DNA from 2 places in the Sutcliffiella sp. NPDC057660 genome. Region 1 is predicted to be linked to the other one. Evidence: predicted binding sites of a transcription regulator. Region 1 holds the regulator's gene; the other holds the start of a gene.
What was found. Region 1 encodes LexA, which represses DNA repair genes until DNA is damaged. Its sites were predicted from a motif close to CGAACATATGTTCG; they were not measured.
Positions count from the first base shown of each region.

Region 2: the regulator LexA is predicted to act here: its motif matches at 4,012-4,025, upstream of ACFVAD_RS01645 (Y-family DNA polymerase).

Region 1 is NZ_JBHVHV010000005.1:68,596-83,834, forward strand. It holds gene ACFVAD_RS06520 (DUF58 domain-containing protein) at 1-43, opposite strand, end outside; gene ACFVAD_RS06525 (AAA family ATPase) at 46-981, opposite strand; gene ACFVAD_RS06530 (ATP-binding protein) at 1,319-2,110, opposite strand; gene ACFVAD_RS06535 (DUF2621 domain-containing protein) at 2,255-2,680, shown strand; gene ACFVAD_RS06540 (CcdC family protein) at 2,695-3,189, opposite strand; gene ACFVAD_RS06545 (response regulator) at 3,329-3,688, opposite strand; gene ACFVAD_RS06550 (cytochrome c biogenesis CcdA family protein) at 3,799-4,509, opposite strand; gene ACFVAD_RS06555 (aspartyl-phosphate phosphatase Spo0E family protein) at 4,740-4,901, shown strand; gene ACFVAD_RS06560 (ABC transporter ATP-binding protein) at 4,999-6,798, opposite strand; gene ACFVAD_RS06565 (ABC transporter transmembrane domain-containing protein) at 6,802-8,550, opposite strand; gene ACFVAD_RS06570 (YneF family protein) at 8,687-8,908, opposite strand; gene sirA (sporulation inhibitor of replication protein SirA) at 9,000-9,431, opposite strand; gene ACFVAD_RS06580 (YdcF family protein) at 9,704-10,201, shown strand; gene tkt (transketolase) at 10,248-12,254, opposite strand; gene ACFVAD_RS06590 (DUF896 domain-containing protein) at 12,345-12,575, opposite strand; gene ACFVAD_RS06595 (YneB family resolvase-like protein) at 12,620-13,294, opposite strand; gene lexA (transcriptional repressor LexA) at 13,432-14,049, shown strand; gene ACFVAD_RS06605 (hypothetical protein) at 14,201-14,746, opposite strand.
Region 2 is NZ_JBHVHV010000002.1:1,751-16,989, forward strand. It holds gene ACFVAD_RS01615 (DUF2552 family protein) at 81-329, opposite strand; gene ACFVAD_RS01620 (iron-sulfur cluster biosynthesis family protein) at 326-661, opposite strand; gene ACFVAD_RS01625 (CDGSH iron-sulfur domain-containing protein) at 828-1,040, shown strand; gene ACFVAD_RS01630 (SPL family radical SAM protein) at 1,081-1,920, opposite strand; gene ACFVAD_RS01635 (HPr family phosphocarrier protein) at 2,016-2,255, shown strand; gene ACFVAD_RS01640 (YolD-like family protein) at 2,347-2,673, opposite strand; gene ACFVAD_RS01645 (Y-family DNA polymerase) at 2,690-3,946, opposite strand; gene ACFVAD_RS01650 (YqzH family protein) at 4,127-4,318, shown strand; gene ACFVAD_RS01655 (NUDIX hydrolase) at 4,339-4,773, opposite strand; gene ACFVAD_RS01660 (zinc dependent phospholipase C family protein) at 4,830-5,480, opposite strand; gene ACFVAD_RS01665 (MFS transporter) at 5,566-6,783, opposite strand; gene ACFVAD_RS01670 (ArsR/SmtB family transcription factor) at 6,806-7,852, opposite strand; gene ACFVAD_RS01675 (hypothetical protein) at 8,221-8,406, shown strand; gene ACFVAD_RS01680 (hypothetical protein) at 8,461-8,940, shown strand; gene ACFVAD_RS01685 (hypothetical protein) at 9,018-10,703, opposite strand; partial or broken gene ACFVAD_RS01690 (NUDIX hydrolase) at 10,817-11,239, opposite strand; gene ACFVAD_RS01695 (DinB family protein) at 11,250-11,732, opposite strand; gene ACFVAD_RS01700 (DUF2935 domain-containing protein) at 12,007-12,819, opposite strand; gene ACFVAD_RS01705 (hypothetical protein) at 12,983-13,480, shown strand; gene ACFVAD_RS01710 (DUF3889 domain-containing protein) at 13,602-13,877, shown strand; gene ACFVAD_RS01715 (hypothetical protein) at 14,043-14,618, opposite strand; gene ACFVAD_RS01720 (SDR family NAD(P)-dependent oxidoreductase) at 14,672-15,239, opposite strand, start outside.

The DNA of each region.
Region 1 (15,239 bases):
TATGATGGTTCAGATTATCAATTTGTTGACTCCAAGTTACCATTTCTAATTTGTCGCCTCCACTGGAACCGTCACACGCGATAACACTTCATTTAAGATCTGCTTGTTCGTTTTCTTCAAGGATCCTTCCATGGTAAGGACGATACGGTGGCTCAACACATATGTTGACATCTTTTTAACGTCCTCAGGTAGAACATATTCGCGTCCATTGATATATGCACTGCCCTGTGCAGCTCTCATCAGCGCCAATGTACCACGGGGACTGACTCCCACTTCAATTTCCTCATGGCTTCTGGTCTTATGAACAATTTCCAATATGTAATCTTCTACAACCGAAGATACTTTCACTTTTTTAACATCCTGTTGGAAATCTAAAATTTCATCTTTAGAAAATAGGGCAGTCAAATGCTGGATCGGGTCGTCCTCCCTGTAACGGTTCAGGATCTGCTTTTCTTCTTCAAATGTTGGATACCCCATATCAAGCTGAATAAAGAAACGGTCCATCTGAGCTTCGGGAAGAGGAAACGTTCCCTGTTGGGATTCAATTGGGTTCTGAGTCGCTACCACCATAAACGGACCAGGGATTGGAAGCGTCTGTCCATCGATCGTGACCTGGCGTTCCTCCATAACCTCAAGTAGACTCGATTGTGTTCTTGGCGTAGCACGGTTAATTTCATCCGCCAAAAGGATATTGGTCATAATGGGTCCGGGACGAAGCTCGAAGGTCTGCTCCTTAGGATTGAAGAATTGAATTCCTGTTACATCACTCGGCAAAACGTCAGGAGTAAATTGAATTCGTTTGAAATCCGCCTCCACCGTTTTTGCAAAGCTTTTGGCAAGCATTGTTTTCCCAGTTCCCGGAACACTCTCAAGTAGTACATGACCTTTATTAATTAATGCGTTGAATAGGAGCTCTACCACTTCTTCTTTTCCAATAATGACATCGGCCATCTTCCGCTTTAACTGTTTTACTGATTCCATTTTCCTAGCACCCCTTTTAGTTTTCTATCTATTTAGAATTATTTTACCATTATTTCTTGCAAAAAAAGACAAATTAACAAAAAATAGCCGATATTATTTATCTATTATTTTTATGAAAAGCAGTGGTTCTTAACGTGTCAAGGCAGTAAGGCAGGTACTCACGGGACGAAAAGGGGTGATTCTTACCGTGTCAGGGCAGCAATTCGGCCCCACACGGTACAAAAAACGATTAAAATACATGATTCTCCAAAGATGATTCTATTCATAAATAATCCCTCAATTTCCCCACAAAAAAACTCCACTAAGCAAGCTTAATGGAGTTTAATATGGTATATGCTTAATCTTTAAACATGGTCAAATCCTTTGTCCGATAGCTTTCAGGGGTGACTATGGAGATCAATTGATTTTGACTCATCTTATTTTTTATTCTGTCAGCTATTCTTTCGCCGTAACGTTTGGTTAAATCACCTGGGTGTATATTGGAAGTAAAGACGATACTTTTTCCTTGGCGTTGATTCAAAATGGAATAGATTGTCTGATCCACCCATTCACTGATCCGCTCCACTCCCAGGTCATCGAGGATGAGCACATCCACCTCTGCGATAGCCTTCATGAATCTGCTTTCGGAGTAGCCGGAGTCGTTTTCCCATGATGCGACAATGGTGTCCATCAGCTTGGGTACATCAAAAAACATGGCAGTAATGTTATTTTGTTTAAAATATTTATACAATCCGACTGCCAGATGCGTTTTCCCCCGTCCGGTCCTTCCGTAGAAAAACAGGTTCTCTTTTCCGGTAAACTGATCAAAGAAATCAATGGTACTCTCCAACGCTTCCCCTTGACTTGCATATTCCACTTTGAAATTTTCGAGTGTTGCACCCTCGAGTTCTCTTGGAACGATACAGAATTGTTCAAAGTATTTATGCTTTCTGCGTTTCTCCGCTTCCATTGTTTCTTGCGCCAAACGGCAATCACATTCATTTTCGAATTCCTGCCATTTCCCTTTGTTCTCGCCGCCAATAATCTGCATACGAACTCGTTTGACTTCCCTGTTGCATTTCGGACATACTCTAGAAGAGATGATTTCCGTCTTTCCCATATTCCCTATTACAGCTCCAATTTTTTTCAATGCGGCCACCTCCATATGACTGTGGGTATTATATTAAATGTATCGTTCATATTAATTTAAATAGTATCAGTGTTTTACTAGTGCAATTATAATAGTTTCGGGTATAATAATACAAGAATGTTAACGAGTTCGGAGGGAAAGAACATGTTAACCGGATGGTTTTTATGGTTAATTTTATTTTGGGTAGTGGCGATGGTTGGTTTGTTGGCCATTGGCGGATTTTTCATGTTTCGAAAATTTTTAAAACGTCTGCCAAAAGAGGACGGCTGGTCCGAATTGGATTGGCAGGACTATTATATCAAAGAAACGCGACACATGTGGCCTGAGGATTTAAAATCCCTGTTGGAGGAGCTCGTTTCGCCGGTACCGGAACTCTTTCGGGATATCGCAAGGCAGAAGATCGCAGGTAAAATAGGTGAGCTTGCCTTCAAAGAAAAAGCAACAGCCATTACAAGAGAGCATGTAGTCAGAGGGTACATCCTGGCAACTCCTAAACGGGATCACAAATTTCTCGTAAAAAAATTAAGAGATCTTAACATCGACCAAACCCCATATCAGCACCTATTCTAAAACGAAAACCTCGGTTAAACCGAGGTTTTTATCGTTGGCGGAAATTCCGCACTTTCAAGCTTCTTATATTTGATATACATAGCTATTCTCCACGGAACGATCATCCCAAAAGCCAGTAGCCAGAACATGCCTGTCAGCTCTCCGATGTCTATGGTCGTGCTTAACACCAGCTTCATCACGATCCGGATGACGAGCAGTCCCAATAGGATAAAAATGAATGCTTTCGAACGCTTCAAATAAATATCAGATTCCCTGATTTCGAATTTGGAGGTTTTAATCAAAAAGATGGAAAAAACCGCCCCTACAGAAAGCGCTTCGATAATTTGCAAGGAGCTCACCCGAAATTCAGGAAACAGAAACATTAATGCTCCCGAACTCATAAAGATAGGAGGTAAGATTATTTTTTTCACTGATGAAGGCCTTTTTGCCGCCTTCATTCTAATAAAGATGACTAGAAGAGCCATACATACAGCGAATATCGTAGATAGAATTGTTTGCACTAAGATCATCCCTTATTTTCACAACTTTTTCCCTTTACTATTATACCGAAAAAACGAAATAATAAAAGCGATTATCAAAACCCTTTATACATTCAGAAAAAAATAAACTGCCATTCAGCAAAAGCTTAAATGACAGTCTATCAGACTATTATCCTAGTACTCTCTTAACCGCTTCCAACACTCTATTCTCATCAAATGGCTTTACGATGAAATCCTTGGCACCTGCTTCTATCGCTTCCACTATTAAGCGCTGCTGCCCCATCGCTGAACACATGATGATTTTTGCTTTCGGAAACTGACGCAGGATTTCATGAACCGCATCTATTCCGTTCATTTCTGGCATGGTAATATCCATTGTCACGAGGTCAGGTTGAAAATCACGATAAAGTGAAACAGCCTCTCTTCCATTCTCGGCCTCCCCGACAACAGTGTGGTTGGCTTTTGTTAAAATGTTCCTAATTGTTAGCCTCATAAATTTTGCATCATCCACCACTAAAACATTAGCCACCGCAGAAATCCTCCTTATGTCCTATAAAAAAGTTTTTATTTTCCTATATATCCAATTTTACTTTACCCCTTTTAAGAGGCGTACGCAACTAAAAACTATAGTGTCTTAAATTAAAATCCTTGGAATCCACCGGTAATTCTTGTAAACCAGGCAATGATTTTTGTCATCCAGTTAAAGAACAGTAAAATACCCATCATAATCATCGCATAACCGCCGACTTTCATGATCAGCACATGATTACGTTTAATCCAACCTAGTTTTCCGATGAAAAATGATAGGATGAAGAATGGAATCCCAAAACCCAGCACATAAGCTGTCATATAGATGACACCTGAAGTCGGATTGGAGGCTGCCAAAGCCATTACGCTGATCAGGATTGGACCGGTACATGGCGTCCAGCCCGCAGCGAATGCCATCCCGATCAAGACGGTCCCGATAAAACCGGAAGGTCTGTTTTTAAATGAAAACTTCTTGTCCTGCATAAGAAACTTGGGTTGGAATACACCAAGTATCACAAACCCGAAAAAGATAATAAGTATTGCTCCTACTTGTCGGATCAGATTCTGATATTGAGTGAAAAATTCTCCGATGAAAGATGTACTGAAACCTAATGCAATGAAAATAATCGAAAAGCCTATCAGAAAGAATAACGTATGTAAAATGCTTCTCTTTTGCAGCATCCCTTTCTCATCTTTCAGTTCCCCCACCGACACACCGGTAATATAAGATAGAAACGCCGGATATATCGGCAGCGTACATGGTGAAATAAAAGATAAAAACCCTGCTCCAAACGCCAATAATAAAGTTACATCTGCTTCCATGCTATCACTACTCCTACACATTTATATCTTTCTTAATAGTATCAGATTCCATCCTTGTTAAATGCCTTTACTTTTAACATTCTATGACGAAAACATGACAATCTTGCACTTAACTTTTTCACTATTATGACAAACATTAAAGTACCATTAACTTGAAAATATTCTTTGAATTCCCTATCGGATTCTTGTATAATAATGATACGAATTGGAAGAAGAAAGGAAACCCAACATTGGCTACTAAACAGGAGATTTTACAACTGATCGAAAAAAAACGCATAGAGTTAATAGATATTGTTGCAAAATACGGAATGTCCTCTTCTAAAACTTTAAAGATAAGCCAGGAACTAGATATTCTATTAAATAAGTATAACCATTTAATTGTACCTAAATAATGATATTGTTACATAGTGAAAAGAACCATCAGCGGATTAATGGTTCTTTTCTTTTTTGACTTTGTCAATTGACACTATTGTTTCACTAAGGAGGCTTTTAAGAATGGCCCACTGCATCTTCCACTTTATCGGGTTGGCCGTTTTGGAGAAGATACATTTTATGGTAGAGGCCCTCTTGATTTAAGAGCTCCTTGTGTGTTCCCCTTTCCACTATCTCTCCCTGGTGGAGCACAAGTATCTGCTCTGCATCCTGTATAGTCGATAATCGGTGAGCGATCGCGATGGTGGTTCTTCCTTTTCTCATCTTTTCGAGCGCCGATGAAATCGCTTCTTCGGTTTCGGTGTCAATATTGGCGGTCGCTTCATCCAGCACAAGTATTTTCGGCTTAGTCGCAATGGTCCTTGCAAATGCGACAAGCTGCCTCTGCCCGCTTGAGAATGTCGCACCCCTTTCCACTACAAGCTGCTCATACTGATCCGGCAGTTTTCGAATAAAACTGTCAGCCTGGACAAACTCTGACGCTTCCACAATCTCTTCATCTGTAATAGTTGTATCATGCAATCGAATATTATGATTGATGGTACCATAGAACAGGAATGGATCCTGCAGTACCAACCCCATCTTCTTACGGAGTTCTGCATCCTCAAAATTGTTCAATGACACACCATCCAAAAGGATTTCTCCTTTTTCAAGCTGATAGAAACGCATAAGCAGATTGATGATCGAGCTTTTACCGCTTCCTGTATGCCCGACAAGTGCAACGGTTTCCCCTGGTTTCGCTTTAAAGGATACATTTTTGAGCACATCCCTTTTTCCGTCATAGGAAAAGGTCACATTTCTGAACTCGATTTCCCCTTGAAGGATCACAGGCTTTACGTCGGCTGGCAGGGCTGTGGGAGCCAATTCCTTTTCATCAAGCAAAGAGAATACTCGGGAAGCGGATACGATTGCCTGCTGATACATTGATAGCCTCATCATCATCTGGTTCACAGGTTCGAAAAAGCGCCCCAAGTAATTGACAAAAGCATAGAGAACACCAATTTCAATTACGTTGCCGATCGACGAAATCCCAAAGTAGCTTAACACCAGTATCAAAGAAAGCACATATACAAAATCGATTGCCGGGCGGAGTAATAGACCATCCAATTTGATGTTTTTGACTCCCGCCTGATAGTGGGCCTCATTGATTTCGGCAAATTCACGTCGAAGCCTGCGCTCCTGTCTGAACACCTGGATGATGGACATCCCCTGCAAGGACTCGTTAAGCTTTGCATTTAGCTGGCTGAGTCTTTCTCTCATATCGGCATAAAATCGCGAGCTGAAATGGCGGTAGGTTGCCATGATCCCGAAAATGACTGGGATGATCAGAAGGCAGAACATTGCTAATTTGACGTTCAGGAAGAACATGGCAAAAAATATTCCGATAAGGAAGACACCGTTCTGGACAAAGGTGGAAATGACACTTACAAACATGTCCTTGATGGCTTCTGTATCATTTGTCACTCGTGAAACGATGCTTCCGCCAGGTGTCTTATCAAAAAACTTCAAGCCAAGGCTTTGCACCTTCGAGAATATGTCTATCCTCAGCTCCTGTATTATTTTCAGTGATATCTCCTGAAACTTTAGTAGCTGGAAATAGGTGATAAATACCTTGAGTACAAGGATTCCTAAATATAGAGCTGCAAGGGATATGATAGGTCCCCTCTCCATCACCTGAGGTGTCAGGTAATCATCTATGAATACTTTGATGATCAGCGGACCTACAATTTCACCGATTGTTGCCAAAACCAATAAGGTGAAAGCAAAAATAAACTGCTTCGTATGCGGTTTAGTATAGGATAATAGTCTTTTAAGTACGATTCTCTGCTGTTTAGCTGTTAAGGTTTGATTGTTCATCTTTTAGCCCCCATGCTCCACTAGGGATTCCAATGCCTGTCGGTGGTACATATCTCGATACCAACCTTCTTCCTCCATCAACTCTAAATGCGTCCCCGTTTGGACAATTCTTCCATCATGCATGACCAAGATCAGATGTGCATGGCCGATTGCAGATAATCGATGTGAAGTGATAATGGTTGTTTTCCCTTGACGATTTTCTTTTAATGCGTGTAGGATGCTCTCTTCTGTTTTGGCATCCACCGCAGATAGGGAGTCATCCAGTAGGAGAATTTCAGGATCCATCAATAGCGCCCTCGCTATGGACAGCCGCTGCTTTTGCCCTCCGGATAATGATACTCCTCGCTCACCCACCATTGTTTGATAGCCGTCGGTGAACTGAATAATGTCCTCATGAATGTTTGCCAGTTTTGCAGCATGTATAATTTCTTCAAAGGATGCTTCCGGAACGGCAAAAGCGATATTATCCGCAATTGTTGCAGAAAACAGGAAATGATCCTGAGGTACATAGCCAATAGCCTTCCTTAAAGCTTCAAGAGAAAAGCTATAAGAAGAGTGTCCTCCTATCGTAATGTCTCCTTCCACACCATTGAATTCCCGGATTAACACTTTTAACAGAGAAGTTTTTCCGCTACCGGTTTTACCGACAACACCAAGCGTCTCCCCCTGTTTAAGTGTAAAGTGAATCCCCGTCAGGAGCGGCTCCGGTTCATTAGGATATGTGAATGTATTGACATTAAAAATGATATCGCCTGAAGGAACTTTCGTGTTGGGATCAGTTCCATCCAATATATCTACCTCTTCCTTTAACAGCGAAGAAACTCTATCATAGGATGCCCGTCCCCGCTCCACGATGTTGAATAGCCAACCAAACGCAAGCATTGGCCAGATCAACAAACCAAGATAGGTAGTGAAGGCAATAAGCTCCCCAATTGTCAGTTCCCCTTGCAGGACGTATTTTGAACCGAAAGCCATAGCCAGGAAAAAGGATATCCCGATAATCAACCCGATCGTCGGATCAAACAACGAATCAATTTTCGCTACCGTTACATTTTTCTTAACAACATCTTCAGCCTGCTTTTCAAACTCCTCGATATCCTCTTTTTCCTGTCCGAACGTTTTAATGACTTTTATACCATTTACGCTCTCCTGCACCTTATCATTCAGTGAAGAAAATGCTGCTTGAGCTTTATGGAAGGTTCGATGCAGCAGCGTTCCGTAGTAGTTAGTGGAAATCGCCATGAAAGGTAAGGGTATCAGACAGATAAGAGTAAGCTTCCAACTGATGGTTGTGGCCATGGCAATCAGCACGAATCCACCTGTCATGAAGGAGTCGACCAATGTCAGAACTCCGGCCCCTGCAGTCTGCTGAATTGCCTGCAGGTCATTTGTGGAGTGAGCCATCAGATCTCCCACTCTTCGTCTTTGGTAGAAACTCGGTGACATTTTTGTAAAGTGTTCATACAAATTGTTGCGCAATAACCTTGCCAACCTGACTGAAGGACCAAAGATCATGATTCTCCATAAGTACCTTAAAAAATATACAATGATTGCAGTCCCTAATAGGATAAGCATCAACTGCAAAATCAGGTCCTTTGTCAGTTCCCCTTCAGCGATATGATCGACCGTCATACCGACGATTCGTGGAGGGACGAGCTCCAACAGGGCAACAAGGGCCAGCATGAATACACCTGGTATATAGGACTTCTTTTCCAGTTTGAAAAACCACCATAAATCTTTAAATATACTCATCGTACTCCCCCGTTAACATTCTTACTTATCTATGTAATCAACTTAGATAGTTTAGCAAAAATTCTAATATTTAGGAAGATTATTTCATTAAATTAGCCAAAAGAAAAAGCACTCATTTGACTGAGTGCCCTATCGTTTATTTCATTTGTTGGTTGCTCATTGCTTTCATCATTTGGTTGATTTTCTTTTGGGATGGTTTCATTCCCATTTGCATCATCATCACGCGAAGCATTTGCTCATTAATCGGCGGGTTTTTCTTCAGGTAAGTCATCATGTACTTACGAGCGATGAAAAATCCTAGTGCAACTCCAGCAATCAAAGCCAGAACAATAAGCAAAATCCAAATCCAAGGTTGCATCTAACATTTCCTCCTCTAAACTATGTCTACCAATGTAGTGTACTAAACCAACTATCATTATACAACATTTTCCGCTAATTTTCTCTATACCCTAGACATATTTTCTCTGTTTTATCGGCTGCAACCAGCCAAACCGACCAGATTTGGTATCGATAGCGAGGAAGTATGGTGCCTGTTTTCTAATAACTTCAAAAAAGATCGCCTCTGCTTCAAAAGACCCAGAGGAGGACAGCTTCAAATATTTTTCAAAAATCGACAATTTAGCTATTGATTCTCTTTTTTCTATTTTGTGCTGATAGGATTGCGACTGGTAACCTTCTATTTGTTTCATGGAAGTTTCTAATGCCTGCTGGAGGGGGAAGGTCGGTATGGGGATGGTGATGTAATCGACCTGCTGCTTCACTACATCTTGAAGTTGATCCACTTGTTCATACTGCTGAAAGAGCTGAAATAATTTCAATTCATTGCCCGCATAATGCTTCGCAATTTCTTCCTCTATGAGATAGATCATATAATGGCGCAAACAAAACCCTCCTAACATCCTCTTTTATATTATTATAAGGAATGATAGAGGAAAGATTTGTCTGTTGATGGCGCGACTATTGACTATTTTTGTTGGAACTTGTCGAAAGCATCAATTCTGAACAATAAACTCCATTATCATGATACAATTTTAGGTAAATAACAAATAAAAGGACACATTTTATGAAAATACGAGGAGCAATAAAATTATTATTAATTGTTTGTTTACTTTTTGTTTTTTATAACGGATACAATATATGGTCTTTCAGCAAAATGAATGAGTTGGAGAAATCGGATGCCGCTATCGTACTTGGGGCTGCCGTCTACAACGGAACTCCTTCTCCAGTTCTCAGAGAAAGAGTGAACCATGCTATATGGCTGTATGAAAATGAGTACGTTGAGAAGATAATTTTTACAGGTGGAAAAAGCAGGGAGGACAGCCTTACAGAATCGGAAGCAGCAAAAGAGTATGCTAACAGTAAAAAGGTTGCATCCGGGGATATTCTTATAGAGGTAAATTCAAAAATTACAGAAGAAAACTTACTCTATGCTTTGGAAGTGGCAGAGGCTAATAAACTTAACACGTTTATTTTGGTCAGCGACCCCTTGCATATGAAACGAACTACTATGATAGCCGAGGACTTCGGAATGGATGTTAGATCATCTCCAACACAAACCTCCGCATATAAGACCTATAAGACCAAAATTCCATTTTTCTTTCGTGAATTATTTTTTCTAATAGCGTATAGAGTGACATTGCCTTTCCGCTGAATATACAAAAGAGCCATGCACGTATGCATGGCTCTTTTCAAATATATTAGTTATCCAATAGCGCCTTCACTCTAGCAACTACGTTCTCAGTAGTGAAGCCATATTCCTTCATGATTCTTTCTCCAGGAGCAGAAGCACCGAACGTGTTGATTGCGAGGATATCCCCTTCATCTCCTGTGTAGCGCTCCCATCCTAGTGGAGTTGCCATTTCGATTCCAAGACGTTTTTTCACATCTTTTGGCAATACGGAGTTTTTGTACTCCTTGGATTGCTGTTCGAAACGGTCCCATGATGGCATACTTACAACTGAAACATCGATGCCTTCCTGTTGAAGTGCAGCTTGAGCTTCTACAGCCAATCCGACTTCAGAGCCGGTTGCAAGTAATAATGCATCCGGAGTTTCCTTTTGTGCTTTGGAAATCACGTATGCACCTTTTTTCACGCCTTCTAATGCCGTCTCGCTTGTTCCCTTGATCGTAGGAAGATTTTGACGAGTCAATACAAGAGCAGTAGGTGTTTTCTCTGATTCCAATGCCACTTTCCAAGCAGCCGCAGTTTCGTTACCGTCTGCCGGGCGAATCACGGAAAGGTTCGGCATAGCACGCAAGGATGGCAGTTGCTCGATCGGCTCATGTGTAGGCCCATCTTCTCCAACCGCAATACTGTCATGTGTAAATACATATGTTACAGGCAGCTGTTGAAGTGCAGCCAAGCGAATAGCTGGACGCAGGTAATCGGAGAATACGAAGAAAGTTCCACCGTATACTTTTAGTCCACCATGCAATGCCATACCGTTTAACGCCGCACCCATTCCGAATTCACGTACTCCGAACCAGATGTTTCGTCCGCTGTAATCTTCCGGAGTGAAGTCCGCTTCGTTTTTAATATTCGTTTTATTGGAGCCTGCAAGGTCCGCAGAACCTCCAAAGAAATAAGGAACTTTTTTAGCGATTGCATTCAGCACTTCACCGGAGGAAGCACGGGATGCCAAGCTTTTCCCATCTTCATAAACTGGAATCTCAGAATCCCAGCCTTCAGGCAATTCGCCATTGATTGCCGCTTCAAGCTGCTGACCCAATTCAGGATATTTCGCTTTGTACGCATCAAATAGTTCATTCCAAGCCTCTTCAGCCTGTTGCCCTTTTTCAGCTACCGTTTCACGGAAATGCGCATATACTTCTTCCGGAACATGGAAATCTTGTTCAAACGTCCATTTGTATGCTTCTTTTGTTAGCTTCATTTCATCGGCTCCAAGTGGTGCTCCGTGAACATCAGACTTACCGGAAAGATTCGGGGAACCAAATCCAATAGTCGTTTTCACTTCAATCAGTGTAGGTCGATTAAGGTCGCTCTTCGCTTCTTCCACTGCCGCCGCAATCTCTTCCAGGTTATTTCCGTCCTCAACACGGATGACCTGCCAGCCATACCCTTTGAAACGCAGTTCTACGCTTTCAGAGAAGGAACGGTCGAGATCACCGTCAAGAGAGATATCATTGGAATCATAAAGAACGATAAAACGTCCCAGCTTCAAGTGGGAAGCAAGGGATGCTGCCTCACCAGAGACACCTTCCATCAAATCGCCGTCTCCACAAATGCTGTATGTAAAATGATTGACCAATTCCATATCTTCTTTATTATAAGTTGCTGCAAGATGACGTTCGGCCATTGCCATTCCCACACCCATTGCAATACCCTGTCCAAGTGGACCAGTCGTTGCATCTACACCTGCAGTGTGGCCGAATTCAGGATGTCCTGGAGTTTTGCTGCCCCATTGACGGAACTCCTTCAAGTCATCCATGGATAGATCATATCCGCCTAAGTGCAATAGGCTGTATAACAGCATGGAGCCATGACCAGCAGATAATACAAAACGGTCTCTGTTGAACCAGTTGGGATTGTTTGGGTTATGGTTCATGAATTTTGTCCAAAGGGAATAGCCCATAGGAGCAGCCCCCATCGGCATACCAGGGTGGCCAGAGTTCGCTTTTTCGATTGCATCGATAGATAATGTACGAATTGTGTTAATGGAAAGTTGATCTATATTGTGTGTCATCAATTCCATCCTTTCTTTTTATCTGATTTTTTATTGGAAAAATTATATTTTATCATAAATAGTATGTTCCAATGTTCTGAAAAAAAGCGATTAATGCTTTAAATTCTTTTTTGTTTCCTTTAGCTTCTCTGGTGTAACATCATTGCCCTCCGGATCTACAATGGTCACGGATTGCAGCGTGTTATCCATGGAAGCACGAAAAGTCTTGATATATTCTTCACGAAGCTTTTTTTGCTCAGCAGCTTCTTCCATTGAAAGACCTTCTGCTTTGGATTTCTTTGATAATGCATTAATTCTTGCGATTTTTTCTTTTGATAGCATGTAAAACCCTTCTTTCATCCTAGTAAACACATGCTTTAATCTTACTAGAGGGAATCTTTTTTTACAAGCAAACCGCCGTCCTTCTCATCAATATACTCCTTATAGCGCCTATGGACAGTCGCCTTGGAGACATCATACCCAAGCCCTCTTAGTGTAGCTGCAATCTCATGGAAGGTCAGCTTGTTGTTACGGAGCCTTGCGATTTCCTCCACGGGAATATCAATTTTTTCTCGGCCCGGGCTTGCATGGAGGTTGGAAAGGTTCTTGGATGGATCATATCCATTCCTGACTGCCCGCTGCATCCCTCTTTTGATTTTGAGGTTATGTAATTTCCGTTGATATTCCTCCACAATCCCTACAATATCCAAGACCATGGAATCTGAATCCGACAGCGACACTTCTCCATTGTCTGTAATGGTGAATATCTTCACCTTATGCTTTCTCAGCCAATGCAAGAATGCTATCTTGGCATTTCCGCGTCCCAAGCGAGTTTCATCCTGTATGAGGACGACATCAATTTCCTGGTTGGACGTGATTTCGATGATTCGGAAAACCCCTTCCCTATCCAGATCGAAACCGCTCGCCTGCTCTTCTATCACTTCTACAATTTCAATTTGGTGCTGCCCGGCCAACATGAGCAGCTCTTCCTTTTGTCTTACCAGTGACGTTTCCTGTGTCTCTTTCTTTGTACTCACTCGGCAATAGATGATGCCCTTCATCGTAAACACCCCTATAAATATCTAGATTACTTATTATCAGGCGAACAAATATTCCTGTCAATTATTCGAACTTATGTTTGTATTTTTGATGAGAACATGCTATACTATTCATAATATTAATGATAGAGGTGCGGAATATGAAACTATCAAAAAGGCAACAAGATATCCTGAATTTCATTAAAAAAGAAGTACAGGATAAAGGCTATCCCCCATCCGTTCGTGAAATAGGCGAAGCGGTAGGACTTGCTTCGAGCTCCACAGTCCACGGACATCTTGCCCGCTTGGAAAGCAAAGGGCTTATCCGTCGTGACCCTACCAAGCCTAGAGCCATTGAGATCAGAGATATGGAAGACGAAATGACGCCAAGGATTTCTGCAGTCAATGTTCCAATCATCGGTAAAGTAACTGCTGGCCAACCTATCACAGCCATCGAGAACGTCGAAGACTACTTCCCGCTGCCTGATCGCTATGTAGCACCAGATGAGCAGGTATTCATGCTGGAGGTTATGGGAGACAGTATGATCGAAGCAGGAATCCTGGATGGTGACTATGTCATTGTACGCCAACAGCAGTCTGCCAATAATGGGGATATTGTCGTTGCGATGACTGAGGATGATGAAGCAACTGTAAAACGTTTCTTCAAGGAAAAAGACTATATCCGTCTCCAGCCTGAAAACTCCACGCTTGAGCCGATTATTGTTCGTAACGTGAGTATTCTTGGTAAAGTGATTGGTGTATATCGTAACATCCACTAAAAAAGAGGCTGGGACAAATAACGGGTTCTTTTCCCTATCGCAAAAACTCTATTTACGCAATAATTTGTACACTTAATTGCACCGCAAAATGCGGTGTTTTTTTCATCTAAAAAAGCAGTGGAAATGGTATTTTCCTCTGCTTTATAATTTGTTATTCTTTTGTTGTAAATGAGAAGCCATACGTTTTTTCTAACTCTAACAGCATCGAACGCAAACTTTGAACTTCCCTGTTGTTGTCAACTACGAAAATCTGATTATCTTTATAATGAAACTCCAAACTTTGCTCATTTGTTTCTTCATCTATAACTAAGTATACCTTTTCTACATCCTCCCAACTGTATTTGATTTCTTCTTCGAAAGGAGCATCAATAAAGGTGAACCCAGCAGTATTCATAACATTAATTGGTTTTAACCCAATATACATAAAAGCAATTGCCAAAAACAGGGAACCTATAACTATAATGATTTTTTGTTTGTAAAAAAAGTAAGATGCAATGGAGCCTATCATTAAAAACAACCAGGCTATCCCAAAATACCAATAGGTAATGCTAGGTGTTTCTACAACCCAGACAGAAATCATATCCAAAGTAGCTCTTTGAAGAATGTACGGAAGTAACCAGATTATTAATGGAGATAAAACCAACAAAGCGATTGCACTTACCATAAAATAATGTTTTTTTTCATAATTTTTTTTCAAAGCGATACCCCCTCTTTTATTTTTACGTGTTATATATGGTTTAGTTTCAAAATATTTTTATTTTTGAAAACAATTTTACTGAAAAGTTAGGATACAATTAAACGTAAATAAACCCATAAAACCTTTATATATCAACAATAAATGCCTATCAATTTATATTACAAATTGATAGGCATTTTAACTTACATTTTTATTGATTGCGATAGATAACGGAAACTGTTATGGGACAAAAGTGTTTTAGCCTAGTAAAAACCGAACCAATTTGAGATTTCGTTCAAATTGGTTCGGTTTTTTAAAGAATTTAAATATGCGTTTATGTTTTAGATTACACTAGTGGTTGATTGGAGTGCAAGACGTAGACTCCTGCGGCAGCAGTGGCCAATTTGAGGCCCCGCAGGCGAAGCTGAGGGAGCTCACGGGTCACCCACGGAAAGCGAAGTCTTACACGGAAATCAATAGCGATATTTAAAGCCGGCACTTACATTATTCGTCT
Region 2 (15,239 bases), on a different contig from region 1:
ACGAAGTTCTCGGTGATTCTGGATTGCAAACAAAATAGCCAAAGAGTCAATCTCTGGCTTGTTCCACAGTTTTCTATTAATTAACCCAGCACATCCGTAATACCTTCCATATTTGCCGCTATCCACTCGATGGCAACATCCAAGCTTGCAAATTCCTGCACTTCAAATGTCACTTCGTCCTGCAGAAGCCATACATCCTTATCTTCATGATTGATGCCGCCAATCGACCAGTGCAGTAGGCTGTACGGGTGATTATTGTTCAGGAAGGATGCCCAGGTTTTGGATTGAGCGGCATTCCTTAAGGAGTTGATTTTGCCCTCGACACTCATTTCGTTCCCTCCACTACGAGTAGTGACATGCGAGGGTTCAAAATCTGGCTTGGACACTTCAGCATGTATGTGTTGGCGCTCTCCACGAAATCGACCGTCATATCCTCATCGAAGAAGAGCAACTTTGACTTTTCCATTAATAGTGGCCCGACATTGGTGTCCAATGCCACATCATCGTCCTCTTTCTCCGGTGTGATCCATAATGCGGAGACCCCGCTCACCACACACCCGCATCCGTCTGTATCATATTTAAGCTTCAACCATTTCCCTTCCTGGTTTTCAAGCTTTGCTTTTACTCGTTCTGCTGCTGTTTCTGTGAACGTTACTTTCACGTTTCATGCCTCCACTGTTTCATTGTTAGCCTGATTGTACCATATTTTACCCGATTGTATAACCAGAAGGCATTTGGAAAGGATGGTAGGGGTACAAGTTCTTATTGTAAAATTGGGTAATTGTAGGTACGATACTAATATCTGAATATGAAGGAGGGTTTTACCAATGTCAAAAGTAACGATCAAAGTCCTGGATAACGGGGGTTTCCGTGTAACCGGAGATGTCGAGCTGATTGATGCAGAAGGCAATAAATTCCCGGACAAGCCTGCATTTACACTTTGCCGCTGCGGCCTTTCCAAGAAGCTTCCATATTGCGATGCTTCCCATAAAGGGAATTTCGAGTCCTGTGTGCGGGCTGAGCAAGTATTGAACGACTAATACGGTTCAGCCTATCATGTACATAAAAGAGTATGGGCCTTTACGGTTCCATACTCTTTTTTGGTGGCATGAACCCTTCTGGACTAAGGATCAGCTTCTCGGGTGAAAACACCTCATTCAGTTTGTCCCAGACGCGTCTCTGGACATCTCCCTCATACCACTCTTCCTTCTCCAATCCGTCAAACCGCTCCCCGATTTTCAACCGGTTTGTCCGCTTGCCACCGCTTCCGTCACCTGTAAAATCATCCACACAAATACGGTCCACAAGTCCTGTAAGCTTTTCCGGGAATCTATCCGAAAATGGCAAGGCCGGGGCTACGGCTGCCTGTACTGGAATGCCTGCTTCCCTCAATTCCCTTAATGCCTTCAACCTGGCGGGAATGGGCGGTGCTGCAGGGGAAAAGCGTTTCCGCACGTCCTCGAGATCGGTTTCCACGGTAATGCTGACCATCACTTTCTCCCCAAGCTTCGCCAACAAATCAATATCCCTTGTCACCATGGGACTTCTTGTCTGTACAAACAGAAAGTCAGGCTGGATTTCCGCCATCACTTCCAGTAAGGTTCGTGTAACCTGCTCCTTGTGCTCGACTGGCTGATAGGGATCTGTGCTCGATGACATGAAGATGACAACCTGCTTTTCTTTTTTCCGAAGCAGCAGCAACTCCTTCTTTAGCTTTTCTGCCACCCCTTTTTTCACATCCACCCAGGTCCCCCACTCCTGTTTCCGAAACAATCCGACCGGGCTCTGCCTGACATAGCAATAGGAGCATCCGAAAGCACAGCCGATATACGGGTTCAAGGAATGGGTATAGCCCTCGAGAAATCCGCTTGTCGGAGTGAGGATTTTTTGCGGTGTCTTTTCTGTCACGTCTATTTTCATGTTCTTTCTCCTCATTTGATATCAATATTTTTCTCTTGTTGTTTCCATCATTTTCTCTATACTATAAGTATTACAGTCCAAAGGGGAAGATATAAATGAAACTTAAAGTGTTAAAGCCCATTTTTGCGGAATCCGCCAGCAGCCTTGTCAATACAACAAGCTCTTATCCTGGCACGGTACTGTTTAAAAAGGAGCATTGGGTAGTGGATGCGAAAAGCCTGCTTGGTGTGCTGGCTCTTGCGCTTCAGCCAGGCCAAGAGGTTGAAGTCACTTCCGATGAGGGTGACGAAGTGTTTGCAGCGATTTTGGATCTTGGCTATTTTGAACAGGTCTAAATAGGATTAGATCAGACGCATCTGCGTGCAGTCTGACCTTTCTTTTCATTGGCATCCTTCCTCTTTCATGGGGAAGGATATTCGTCTTTTTTCAGGAGATATCCAAAATATTTTCCAGACATAGGTAGCTCGCCTCACCAAACTTATCCACTACATGCAACCGGCGCTGGTAGGCATCCAAATGATGCACCGCTCCTACGAACAGATGGTATCTTCTCTTTTCATAATAGGTTATGGTTACTTCCTTACCCGTTTCCATCGCTTCGCAAAACAGCTCATTCATTTCTTCGAGTCGCTGTTCGTCGAGTTCCGGTTTTGTTTCATATAGATCTTCCTTTGTCCAGTCCCGCAGCAGCTTCACATGCTCCGGCAGCATCATGGACGTCCATTTGATGGTTCCTCGATCACGTATTGCCATACTTGCTGCACCTCCTTTATGCTTTATGTCCGCCAACCAGTCTGCTACGATGCTTCGCCGTTCCTGCATTTGTATAGGAAACCGCCCGAAGCAATGCATTCGAGCCATGCTTTCCGCGAATGCGATCCATCACGTAGCCGAGCTGTCTTTTCTTCGGGCGCTCGAGTTCAAACAGGCTAAGCTGCATCTCGCTGTCGTCGATGATGTTTGAGATGGAGACAGCTATTTTTCTCACCGTCTTATGCTCGTAATTCTCTTCGAACAATTCCAAGCAGGTGTTGTAGAGATCCATGGTAATATTCGTTGCCCGCTCCATCGTCCGGGAGCGATAGAAGCCTCCACCAAGTTCGTCGCGGCTATATCCGATTCCAAGGCTGATCGTCCGACCGGCTTTCCGGTGATGGCGCGTCCTTCTTGCCACCTCCTCGCAAATTTCCAGAAGGACATGCTTCACTTCCTCCGGGTCGGTGTAGTCGCGCATCAGGATTTGGCTTTTCCCGAAGCTGATCTGCCCTTGGATGATGGGCGCACCGAGCTCTGACAGATCGATGCCCCATGCATGATGATAAAGCTGATTACCCATGATCCCGAATTTCTTCTCCAGCAGCTCAAGCGGATAGTTCGCAAGCTGGCCCACGTTGAAAATCCCCATACGGTTGAGTGTTTTTTCCACTTTTGAACCGATTCCCCACATTTCACGCAAAGGCGAAAGGGGCCATAGTTTCGTTTTGACATCCTCATAGGTCCATTCGGCAATGCCCTTCTTTTTTGCTTCGAGGTCCAGGCAGAGTTTGGACATCAGCATATTCGGTCCGATTCCGATGGCACATGGAAGCTGAAATTCCCGCTCCATGTCTTCTTTTATTTTCTGCGCAATGATGGTGGCATCCCCCCAAAGGCCTTCCACTCCGTCCACCTGCAGGAAGCTCTCATCGACACTATACGTGTGGATCGCATCCTTAGGGACGTACCGGTTGAAAAGACGGGTTATTTCGGTGGAGATGCGAAGATAGGTCGCCATCTGGGGATTGACCACGTGAATACGTTCATCATTTGGTATCTCAAATCGACGGGAGCCCGTTTTTATTCCGAATTCCTTTTTCAGCATCGGGGAAGCGGCAAGGACGACACTCCCCTGCCTCTCTGTATCCCCGACTACCGCCAAATAGCAGGAGAGCGGGTCGAGCCCCATCATGACAGCGGAGCAGCTGGCATAGAAGCTTTTCATATCTACGCAAAGAATCTTGTTGTTTGGCATCTGGCTGTAATCCATTTTAGGGTCACACCTCTCTAAAACAGAATATATGTTCGTATTAGTAGTATATACCCAATGATAAGCGAATATACGTTCGGTTTCAATGGTAAATTCCAGTACTTTTTCCGACATTTTTCGACGATGGGCTCATCTTTTGAGCGCAAATCCTTTATACTAAAGGAATAACGGGGTGAAAACGTGGAAAATAAATTATTGCGCAAGATGATCAGAAATTGTTTCATTCAGTACCAGCATGACCTCGAATCGGTGCCGCTGAGTGAAGAGGATTACATAAGGATGACAGCAGAAATTACGGAGATTTTACAGACGGAAGAAACTGATGTGTTTGAAGTGGTCAATGATGTAGTGTATGAATATTTGAGCCAGTAAAAAAGCTTGAGATCGGAGTCTCAAGCTTTGACTTTAATGACAGCCTCGGCTGCCTTTATGCTATCGATCAACCAGACAGGGGCATCTGGGTGCCCGATGATTTCCTCGGCGGTGAGCCAGTGTACCGACTCCACCTCATCCGGGCTTTTGACAAATGCCTCCTCCCCCTCCAATAGCTCGCAAAGATACACGATATCGATTACCTCGCTGCCTTCGTCCAGTATGAAGGAAGTGTTTCTCACATAAATCATCTCGTCCTTCACCTTTACTCCAACCTCTTCAAACATTTCCCTTTGGACGGTTCTCTCCAGAATATTGGAAGAGAAGCCTTCCGGATCGACCGTACCACCGACAAGTGATAACAATCCTCCAGCGTGGCCCTCTTTTTTACTCCGTTCTATCACTAACCACTTTCCATCCCGAAATACCGCGCCTTCCACATTTACATGAAACATGTAAAACTCCCCTTTCAAACTGCTTTTTTCATCAGTATTATCCGGTACTAGGTCAATTACCGGCGCCCACGATTAACATAACTTTGTTCCAAGGGTGGTTCATTGCTCCCCCCACTCCCGAATGCCTTGTTAATATGTATGATCCCTTTATCCACCGACGTTTCCACATACCCCACTATCTGCTCGAGGGTAAAAACCTTCAAAGGTGCTTTAAGGTCCTCGGTTGGATACTGCATATCCCCTTTTACAAACGGCAGGAAATCCAGCACATCCTTTGTGGTCACTTCCTCTAGATCAACCATTGCGCTACTGTGCTCCATTTCCTCCAACACTTCACGATCCAGTCCGTAATAATCCAACAGCTTCGCATTCAGAAGGCGGAAATCCTCATGATAAAGCGCCAAAATATTTCGATCCTGCTCCATTCTGTTTTTCAGCCAAGGCAAGTAAAACCCCTTCAGCCAAAGGTCATCTGCGATTAGATGTGTGTAGTATCCAAGAATATAGTCCAATTGCCGGGAGGAACGGTATTTTTCCAAAAACCCACTGTAATCGATCATTCTGGAATAGTCCTGAACATCTCCGGTAAAGAAGTGGGACAGGTCCTTGGGGGAGACGGCATCCGGTGCAATTCCCCCTAAAAGGAAAGCAGATTTATTTGTAACGGAAAATTTTTCAGCGATTCTATTGGCAATGATAAGGTGCATGATACGAGAACCTATTTTGCTCACCCTTTCATTAATGGAATAATTATGAAAATTATAACATTTTATTAGGAGTATGTGATATTAATTAAGCAACTTTTCCTTTCGCCGTCCTACCATCCAAAAACTTGAAATAAGGATGCGTCATCCCCACAATGGAAACAGTAGAAATAATGGTGCCAATCAAAATATACAACGGCCGGATGCCCCACATCTCACTTAATATCCCACCGGCAAGTACGCCGAGTGGCATGGCTCCCCTAATGATAAAAAGCCTTACGGAAAAAACTTTTCCCATTAGATGAGAAGGAATTGCCTGCTGGCTGATGGTAAGGTTATGGATGTTAAATATCGCCATTGCGATTCCTGCTATTCCTTCTGTCAAAAGTGCAGCATATATACTGTAGTTGAAGCCGAGCCAAAAGAAGGTCATTCCCCCTACCGTCAATGCACCTAGCATCAGAAATCGGCGACTTTTCACCTTTATTCTACCGACCATGAAGGAGCCGATCACATAGCCTAAAGGGAAGCTCGCCATGAAATAGCCGTAATGTGCATAGGTTCCAGCCAGTTCACCTGTAATATAGGGAAGCGTGATGACCATGGTCACTCCCACTCCAAATTGGACAAATGCCAGAAAAACACCAAGCCACACAATAACAGGCTGCTTGAAAAAGTAGACCATTCCTTCCGTGAACTGGCTTATCCATGACTTTCGAATTTTTTCTGCAACCCTGTTTTCCTGGATAAACAACAGTAAGAATCCACTGGAAAATAGCAATAGACTAACAGCTGTCAGAGTAGGCTTAACGCCAAAGTAATCTGCCACCAACCCACCAGTGACTGGGGCCAGAAAGGTCATTAAACGAAGCGTTCCATCAAGATAGGCATTGGCGACATGTAGCTGTGAGGTTGGAACAATCGTTGGGGTCAAAGCTTGAGAAGCTGGTGTATAAAGGGGCGTGATTAACCCGACTGCCATCTGGACAGCGAAGATATGCCAGGGCTGCAGGCTTTCAGTCGTAAGTGCAAGCAGGGGCAACAGAAAGACCAGTCCCCTCATCCATTGCGAAATGATCATCGTCCATTTTCTGCTCCACCTGTCAATAAACGGTCCGATAAACAACTGCAATACAAGTGATGGAATAAAATAAAGCAGCCACATACTAGATAGTGCCAGTGTTGAACCTGTCAATTGATAGATAAGAATGGAATTGCAAAAGGTGCCAAACGCCCCTCCCAATTCCGAGGAGGCCGTTCCCATCCATACAAATAGAAAGGAACGGTTTTTTAATATATTCCTCAATCCCTCACACCCTTTTGTGTTGTCATTGCTCTAAATACAGCGCTAATTCTTTTGCTAATGATCGAACAGCATTTTTCTTAAGAACATATTTCGAATCGTGAATCGCCACCAGCTTGGCTGCTCTCAAAATTTTCAGGTGATGATGTATGGTGGATTTACCAATGTTGAGATGTTCTGTGATGTCTTGAAGGGTTCGATCTTTTTCATGAAGGAGCTTAACAATCTGGAGACGAACCTCATCGCCCAATGCTTTATGCTTTAAAACCAGAAAGTTGTCAGGGACATATTTATTGTCAGGAAACATGCTTTCATTCGAAATAGGATAATAGAAAACCTTCATTCCCTCGATGTCTGCCTCAATATTCCATGGACGATAGATATATTGGGGAATTAATAGAACCGTTGACACACCTGGCTCAGATTGGTATGTCACTCCACCTGTCGCCCATTCCACAAGCTCTTCCGGACTCATTTTGTGACCCATTTGTTTTTTTGCTTCACCATCTGTCTTCAAAAATGATAAAAGTCCATCAGCGCTATCGTTTCGTATCACTTCCTCATACCAACACGTAAAAACAGATATAAGGTGTTTTTTTAGAACCTCCACCTCTACATGAAAAATATATTCTATATAACGAGGGAAAAAGGGATTATCTTGTGACAGAGCTTTCATTTCTTCCAATGCAGCAAGATTGCCTGATGCCGTCTGTTCTCTTATGGATTGGTAGGTCTCCCCAATAAAAGGAAGGCAATGAAATCTGAATTCTTTTTCCGGGAGCCTGCTGATATTGGAAATAAAATCTGGTAATTCATTGAATTCTTCCCTATGAAGGAGCTGAAGAAGAGCTTTCCATGAATTATCCCGTTCCACTATAACCAACTGTTCCCTTAATTCTTCTGAAAAAGAACTCTTTAACTTGTCCCAGTATGACTTTGGTTTTTCCAAGCTATCCAATAATGGGGTATTGGTAAAGGCAGCGATCCCCAATGCACATTCCCATAGCAAGGAGTACTCCACTCTGATCTGATAGGTCTCCCTCTTCCTGCTTGTCAGGTTTAAAACTTCCATTTTTACCATCCTCACCTTCAATTGTTTGAATACTCTAATTCTATATATAACGAATTAAATATTCAACTTTTTTCGAATTTTGTCTCAAAAAAAAGATCATGTATGCTTTTCATTCACTAATGACTATAGCCGTTTCTGCAAAACCAACTCGTCCCTTATAGGAATCCCGTCATAACCTCTGCAAAGGAACTATCATCGTGCTCATCCCCACTCACGAGTTTATTTATATTAATATATTTACTTTTCGAACGTAATAGTCAAGATATTCAGACAGTTAAATGGAATAATTATGGTATTATAAGAATAAATGGTATTACTCTGATAGTCAGGAATATAGCTGAAGAATATTACATAAAGGGGAGAGAAACTTGAGGAATGACAGATTAGCAGCAGTATATATGTTATGGGCCCTGGTAGTCATTATCGAGTTATGGTGGTTTCATAGCGTATTACCAAGCAACGCTGCCGACCTTGCATTTGTGGTGACAGTAATAGGCGTTACTCTTGTAATGGGTGCAGTAGGGTTAAATTTGCTTGGAAAAACAAAGGGGTAAAGATAAAAGGAACATGGATTTACATAGGAGATACTGGTAGATGGGTGGAATCCAATGAAAAAATGTATTGTTCTTACGATATTTTGTTTCACCTTATTTTTAACGGCTTGTTCCCAAAGTGAAGAAGATAAAGAAGAATATTCAGGAATTATTAGTGATGGAGAAGCTATGGGCTATCAGTATAGCATAGCAAAAGAGCAAAATACCTTTACTTGGCAGGTTGGCTACAAAGGAGATATTTCTAGCATCATAGAAAGTATCGACAACGAAGATGATTTAGAAAATTTTATGAGTGCGGTCAGTGATTGTAAAGTACTTTCAGCAAAATTTATCATATCGGCATCTTACCTTTTAATTATTGTCATTACAGCTTTTATTCTTTATAGGAAAAATAGAAAAATCCTTAAAGAAGGCAGTGCAATTATTACTATACTGGCAGTGATTGCTATATATACAGCCTTTTGGTCATCAGTTGAACTAAGTAGATCAATACAGGATGCAAAATACTATTATTTGATATTGACTAATTATTAAAAACGCAGGATTTCAAAAACCCTGCGTTTTCTGATGCAATTTAATAGCTTCTGTGGAAAAAGATCGCACAATTTCAATTATTCTTCAATAAACGGCCTCTCACGCAAATGCTGCGTCTGCTCTCTCAATACATAGGAAAAGTGGTCATAGTTCACCCACTTCAATGGAACTTGAAGATGCAGAGAATTTTCTTTATTAAAGATTTCGATTTGCTTCTTGTTGTATTTCACCTTTTTTATGTCCTGAATGCGGATCGCTTTTGTGTCCTTTCCTCTATTCACAATAAGCTCCTGTCCCACGATGGAAATTTTGCTGCGCTTGATTTTCCACATTTCATAGGCAGTCAGAAGCAGACCAAGCCCAGTAAATCCGATAGAAATGTACACCTCATCATCTACCCCATTTAACAGCACTCTCACCCAATGCGAAATGAGAATCGCGTAGAAGAACCACAAGCCTTTTGGTAATTTTGGTGCACTTTCATAATGAACTTCTTCATGGTATTTCTGACTCATCTCTTCCCGTCTTGAAAAGAAATCCTGCTTATGCCCATCCAGGGATTTAGAGTCTAGCTCTACAAAATCCGTGTATGTTCCTTCCCAGACATGGGCAGTATCATCCCCGTCCTCGAGCGAATAGCCGCCGACCCAAGCCACATAATCGGTGCCGGATTCCTTGAAGCTCATCAGATAATAGCGCACGGGCTGTTTGTATTGATTTTCCGTTTCAATCGTATCCTGCACATGGATCTCTTCCGGAAATTTGTTCATCAACCTACCTTCTTCATCCCTCAGGTAGACAAGATAAGTGAAGAGTTTAGCTTTTGCCAATAAAGGCTGCTTCTTTTCCTTGATTGGATATAGGTGTTCCTTGTTGCTCGATTTCAGGTCCCAATAGAGGCCCTCGGCACTTTCGAGATTGGTCGCAAGTTCCTCGATTAGACCATTTTCAACATCTATGTTCTTTTCGATGCACACATGAATCGCCTTGGAGCGGATGACAGGGTCATTAAACCCTAAGGCTTCCCTCAGATTCTCTTCCGCTTCCTTTGAGTAATAGTAGTTCATCAGCCCGATTAACAGATTCATATGATAACGGACGGTAAAATAGCTTTCCTTCCAGGAAGTGTACACAAATCTGGCATGATAATCTTTGTCGTAGGAAAAGTACTCTTCCCTCAGCTTTTTATAGTCGGAAAGAATCAGTGGAAGAACGTCTTCCTTTCTGTAGCCCCATTCCAGGTCGGATTCGTTGATGGCAGTGATAAATTCATACATCGTAAATTTATAATGAGGAGAATGTATCTTTTCAAAAGTACGCTCCACTACATCCCGCAGAAAGACAGGGTATTGAGTGAGCTGATCCACAGGAAGCTGAACCTCCTCGTTTTTCATCATAGCAACGAGCTTCTCTTCCATTTCATAAAATAATTCCTCATCCTCGGTCGCCAAGAATAATTCCAACACTCTCACTTTTGCATCCGAGGGCAGGCGGTCAAAATACTTTAATAATTGTTCCATCACCTCAGGCATGGGATAATCGCACACAAAGTCGATTAAATAATAGGAAGGGTTGTCCCACCCATCAACAGACTCAGGAAAATTGCCGGCAGCTAGCCTCACCATTTCCTTTAACAAATCGACCCTGATTTCCAAGTCCTTTTCGACCTTACATTCATACAAAGTGCCAAGTGCTTCAAAACGCTTTCCGGGATCCTCGCTCCTAAGGCGCTTCATCATACTTCTTATCTTCAACTCGTTCATCTCTTCACCTTTTTAGTAGAAATTTTCATATAAAAAATCAAGTTTTGGACTAATTCTAATGGACAAAAAATGAAATCACATCATCCTTTTGGCCTATGCAGAAAAATATAAACTCAATTGGCCTTATTAAGATTAATGCATCCGATTAAATCCAGCAAATAGTGTCTATCCTCCGGAAAAGAAAGCTTCAATTCCATCAATTCCTCTGCACTTTTCCAAGCAATTTCATGGATAAGATTGTCAGGATCCTGGATCTGCTACGTTCCTCCAACCACTCTCACCACAAAATAATGAACCTCCACGTCAATTCCGTATGTAGTTCCTTGCTTCACTTTCAATGAGGCAATCACTTCCACTTCAAACCCCGTCTCTTCCCTGAACTCCCTCACACAACATTCTTCAAAGCTTTCGTCTTTCTCCAATCCGCCAGATGGGACCGTCCAGACCTTCTCTTCGTCTGGCTTCCCCTGTAGGACCATCAGAATCTCTTTATGTTCATTGATGCAGACGCCTGCTGAACCGTACCATTTTTGCATGGTAATCACCTCACTTTTCTTGAATAACTAGGCCCCTACCAATAAGGTTGGCAGAGACCGGCTTGCGGCCCAATTCCCTTGACCATACTGATAGCTGCCCGATGTGATGTATTTCATGTGCAAGGGTATGGTGCATTACTTCGCCCCAAGTAAACAGTTCAACTCTGCCATCCCGCCCAGGAAGGTGTAATAGCTTGTTCTCCAAATTGCTGTCCCAATCTGTCACAAACTGCTGCACTTCCGGTCGGAAGGAAGCATCCAATTCACGAACCAATTTTAAACTGCTGTAGTCCTCAAACTTACCTGTAAATTCGGATTTCCCCTGTAAGATCCGGATCCAGCTCCACTCCACATCAGCAATGTGAAAAAGGGTATGCAGAATACCACCCACTCCACCCGTCCGTTCCTTCAACAGCTCAACTTCCTCCACTTCTTCACACCAGCGGTACCACTCTTCCCGTACCATCCAGTTGTACTTGAACATCATCTCCATGCTTATCCCTCCAAAATAATGCTTACAGTCTATATTCCTTAAACATGGAAAAAATCCCTTTTTATTGCGGCTCTTTTCTGCTGTCAATTGAGCGAAGCGGTATCGTGCAAAATTGCTCGGCATCAACTTTACCATTTTCGGCACGAACTCTGGTCACTTTGGCACGAACTCTCTACTGTTTGGCATCAACTCCCCATTGTTTCGCACGAACTCAGCTACAATCAAAAAATGAAATGGCCCTTCCAATTGCGGAAGCGCCATTTCATAGATATTTTTAATAGGAAATCCTTTTCAATGAGCATTTACTCGCCTCATTCTGTAGATCTGGCGCAAAATAGCTGAGCTTTTTGATAAAATAACAGGTTTCCGGAAAATGATGCTCCAGAAATGTTAACGTGGAATCGTTTAGCAGCTTATTTTCTTTGAATTTATGAACCATAGTAGAAATATACTGGCTCATTTCCAAGGTTGTCTGTCCGACCTCGTTGGCGAATTCCCTCTGCCTGGCAAAACCGGGCTCTTTGAAACGCAGATATCCTTTTAATATTCGATTTTGCACCATAAAGCCCTGATAAATTCCAATATAGGCCTCTGTTTGACGTCTTGCAGCAATTTCGATTGGGTCCAGCAAATCCTCGAACAGCAATGCATGACCCAGTTGATCTTCGAGCCACAAATCCATCAGATTTACTAGAGGAAGATGCTCGGGTTCTTTCCCCTGAACCAAATGGCTTAAAATCCTTAGATACTCTTGATTCTCAGCCAACGTACCATTCAAATAGGTAGGGGATAAATTCAGATTCACCTGGTTATCGATTCTAAGGGCTTGCAACTTTCCCTCAAAATCAAAATAACCCTTCGCAACTGGCCAGACCCTCTGAGAAAAGTAAATCATGGTTTCATCTGAGTGATTAGCGGACTTAGAAATATTCCCCAACATATTATTGAGCTCGCCGAACCAATTAATATACTGCTGAGCAGTTTTCACATATTCCACTTCTGTGGGTGAAAGATGGTCCCTTATAAAATAAGCATGATCTTGTAAAATTCCCAGCCAAAAAAAATGCTCTTCCCATACTGAAATCATATAGTTTTGCAAATCTCCTCCCTCTCCATTCCCTCTACTATATATTTACGACAGGAATTTGGAAGTAGAAATGATTTATCGTATTTTAATAAAAATACATGCACATATCTTGATAAAGATTAGGAAAAATATACTTATCATGAACCATAAAGGATGTAAACTAATGCGAAATACAAGAAACTTCATTATATTTTTAATGACCATATTACCCTGGGTCACTGCCCCGTTTATGGGGAAGTCGTCGTTTAAACGGTTTCTTCCGGGGACCATTTTTATGTGTTTATATGTAACTGTAGAGGGGTTGGTAGCGGAAAAGAGAAAATGGTGGTGGTTTCCATTTGCAATTAGACCGAATGTCTTGGGTGAAATGCCACTGATTTTAGGGCCTTTCTTTGTTGGATCTCTCTGGATATTGAAATACACCTTTGGAAATTTCAAGCTATATATGAAGGTAAATATAATTATTGATACAATATTTACTTATTTTATGCTCGATTGGTTTAAAAGAATTGGATATGTAACTCTTGTGAGGTTCTCCAAGATTCAGTTATCACTACTTTTTTTGGTGAAATCAATCCTGATGTATGGATTTCAGGTAATATATGAAAAGTATTCACCGCCCCCTCACGCACTATGTTCAGAAAAAGAAACTATAAAGTAAGGAGCAATGCTATTCATTTTGTTCGTGAAATCTAACAGAATAGGAGGAAAATAAAATGAGAGTGCTGGTTGCATTTCTTATGATTTTTTCAATATATGCAGGGATAAGCCCATCATTTAATATGAAAGAGATGGCATACGCCAATACAAAATTAGAAGTTCCCCCTTACGCTAATTGGGGGAAAATGGCCATGCAAAAAACTAAGGAGAAGTATCCAAATGCCGATATCATTGACTACCTTCATGTGGGCAGAAAGAAAGGGGAGCAGACCTCAGTTGAAACTTTCCGTCTCTGGTTAAAAGAAGATCAAAAAGAATTTGGTGTAAACGTTGATATTGAGTTTGAAAACGAAACTGAAAGAGTGATAAAAATTTCATTTAAGGAAATTCAAGGTTAATGCTAAAATTGTTCTCCATTCCCCCGCAAAGAAACACGTACTAGATGAAGCACTCATACTATACTTCAAATAAATGAAACCTCATGTACGGCTTTCCATCATTATAGGAAGAAAGCATAAAAAAACGGCTCGCATTAATCAAAAATGCGAGCCGTTTTTTATTTCTTAGAGTTGAACTTCCACTTCGACCGGTTCAGTATCCTCTAAAAGATTTTTTAGTGTAACCTTATATTTGCTGTCCTCTACCTTTTCAACCGCGTCCACATGCCATGGATCACCGGCTTTGACTTCCCCTAACGCTTTTTCAATAGCCTCCTGCTCGTTCCCGTCCTGACCTGCATCCACTACCACTTTCAAAGCACCGGACTGCGCCGGGAAGGATTCCGCTACAATTCCTGTATTCCAGACAGTAACCTTCATTCCCACCTTCTGATCAGCAGCCTCCAACCCCTTGCCCTCAGTGTCCTCGACCTTTGTACTCTCTTCGAGGGTGTACATCGTCGCAGACACTCCTGAGCTGTTCGCGTGAGAACCTGTCACAAGGATACGCATGTTTCCTTCATTTGAAATGGAAATGATATGGCCAGTCAGATCCTCCACTGCCTCTTCATCTTCCGTGTTATCTGTTGGAGGTGCAGTGTCTGATCCTGTACCGTTTTGGTTGCCGTTATTGTCATTAGCCGTCCCGCATCCGAATAGTAGGAGAAAACAACTCAACATTGCAAAAAATTTCAATTTCATCTTTTTCACCTCTTTTTCCTATTTGACGAATTGTCCGAAAAAAGGTTACAAGACTATTTTTGGCGAAATGCCTTACCGGCAAATTTCTCAACAAGCCCAGGAAACAGCTGATAAAGCTTGCTCCCTATGCTCATCCAGCCAGGAAGATTTATTTCCCGCTTGTTGGTGAACATGGCATCCGCAATCTTTTTTGCCACCATGTCAGGATTCAGCATCCATTTATCGACCTTCTTTTTGTAATGGCCGGATGAATCTGCCTTATCAAAGAAGTTGGTGCGGATTGGACCTGGGTTGACCGCTGTAACATGGATGCCAGTATCATGGAGTTCCATCCTCAAACTGTTAGTGAACCCTAGAACTGCATGTTTGGTCGCAGCGTATACACTGGATTTTGGTGTGGCCAATTTTCCAGCCTGGGATGCAATGTTAATGATGTGGCCGCTGTTTTGATCCAGCATCGCAGGTAATACCTTTTTCGTGCAAGCAATCAAGCCGAAGACGTTCACTTCAAACATTTCACTCATATCGTCGAGTGACAATGTGTGCACCTCATCAAAGATTCCAAAGCCAGCATTGTTGACCAACACATCAATGGCAGGGATTTGCTCAAGCACTTTATCA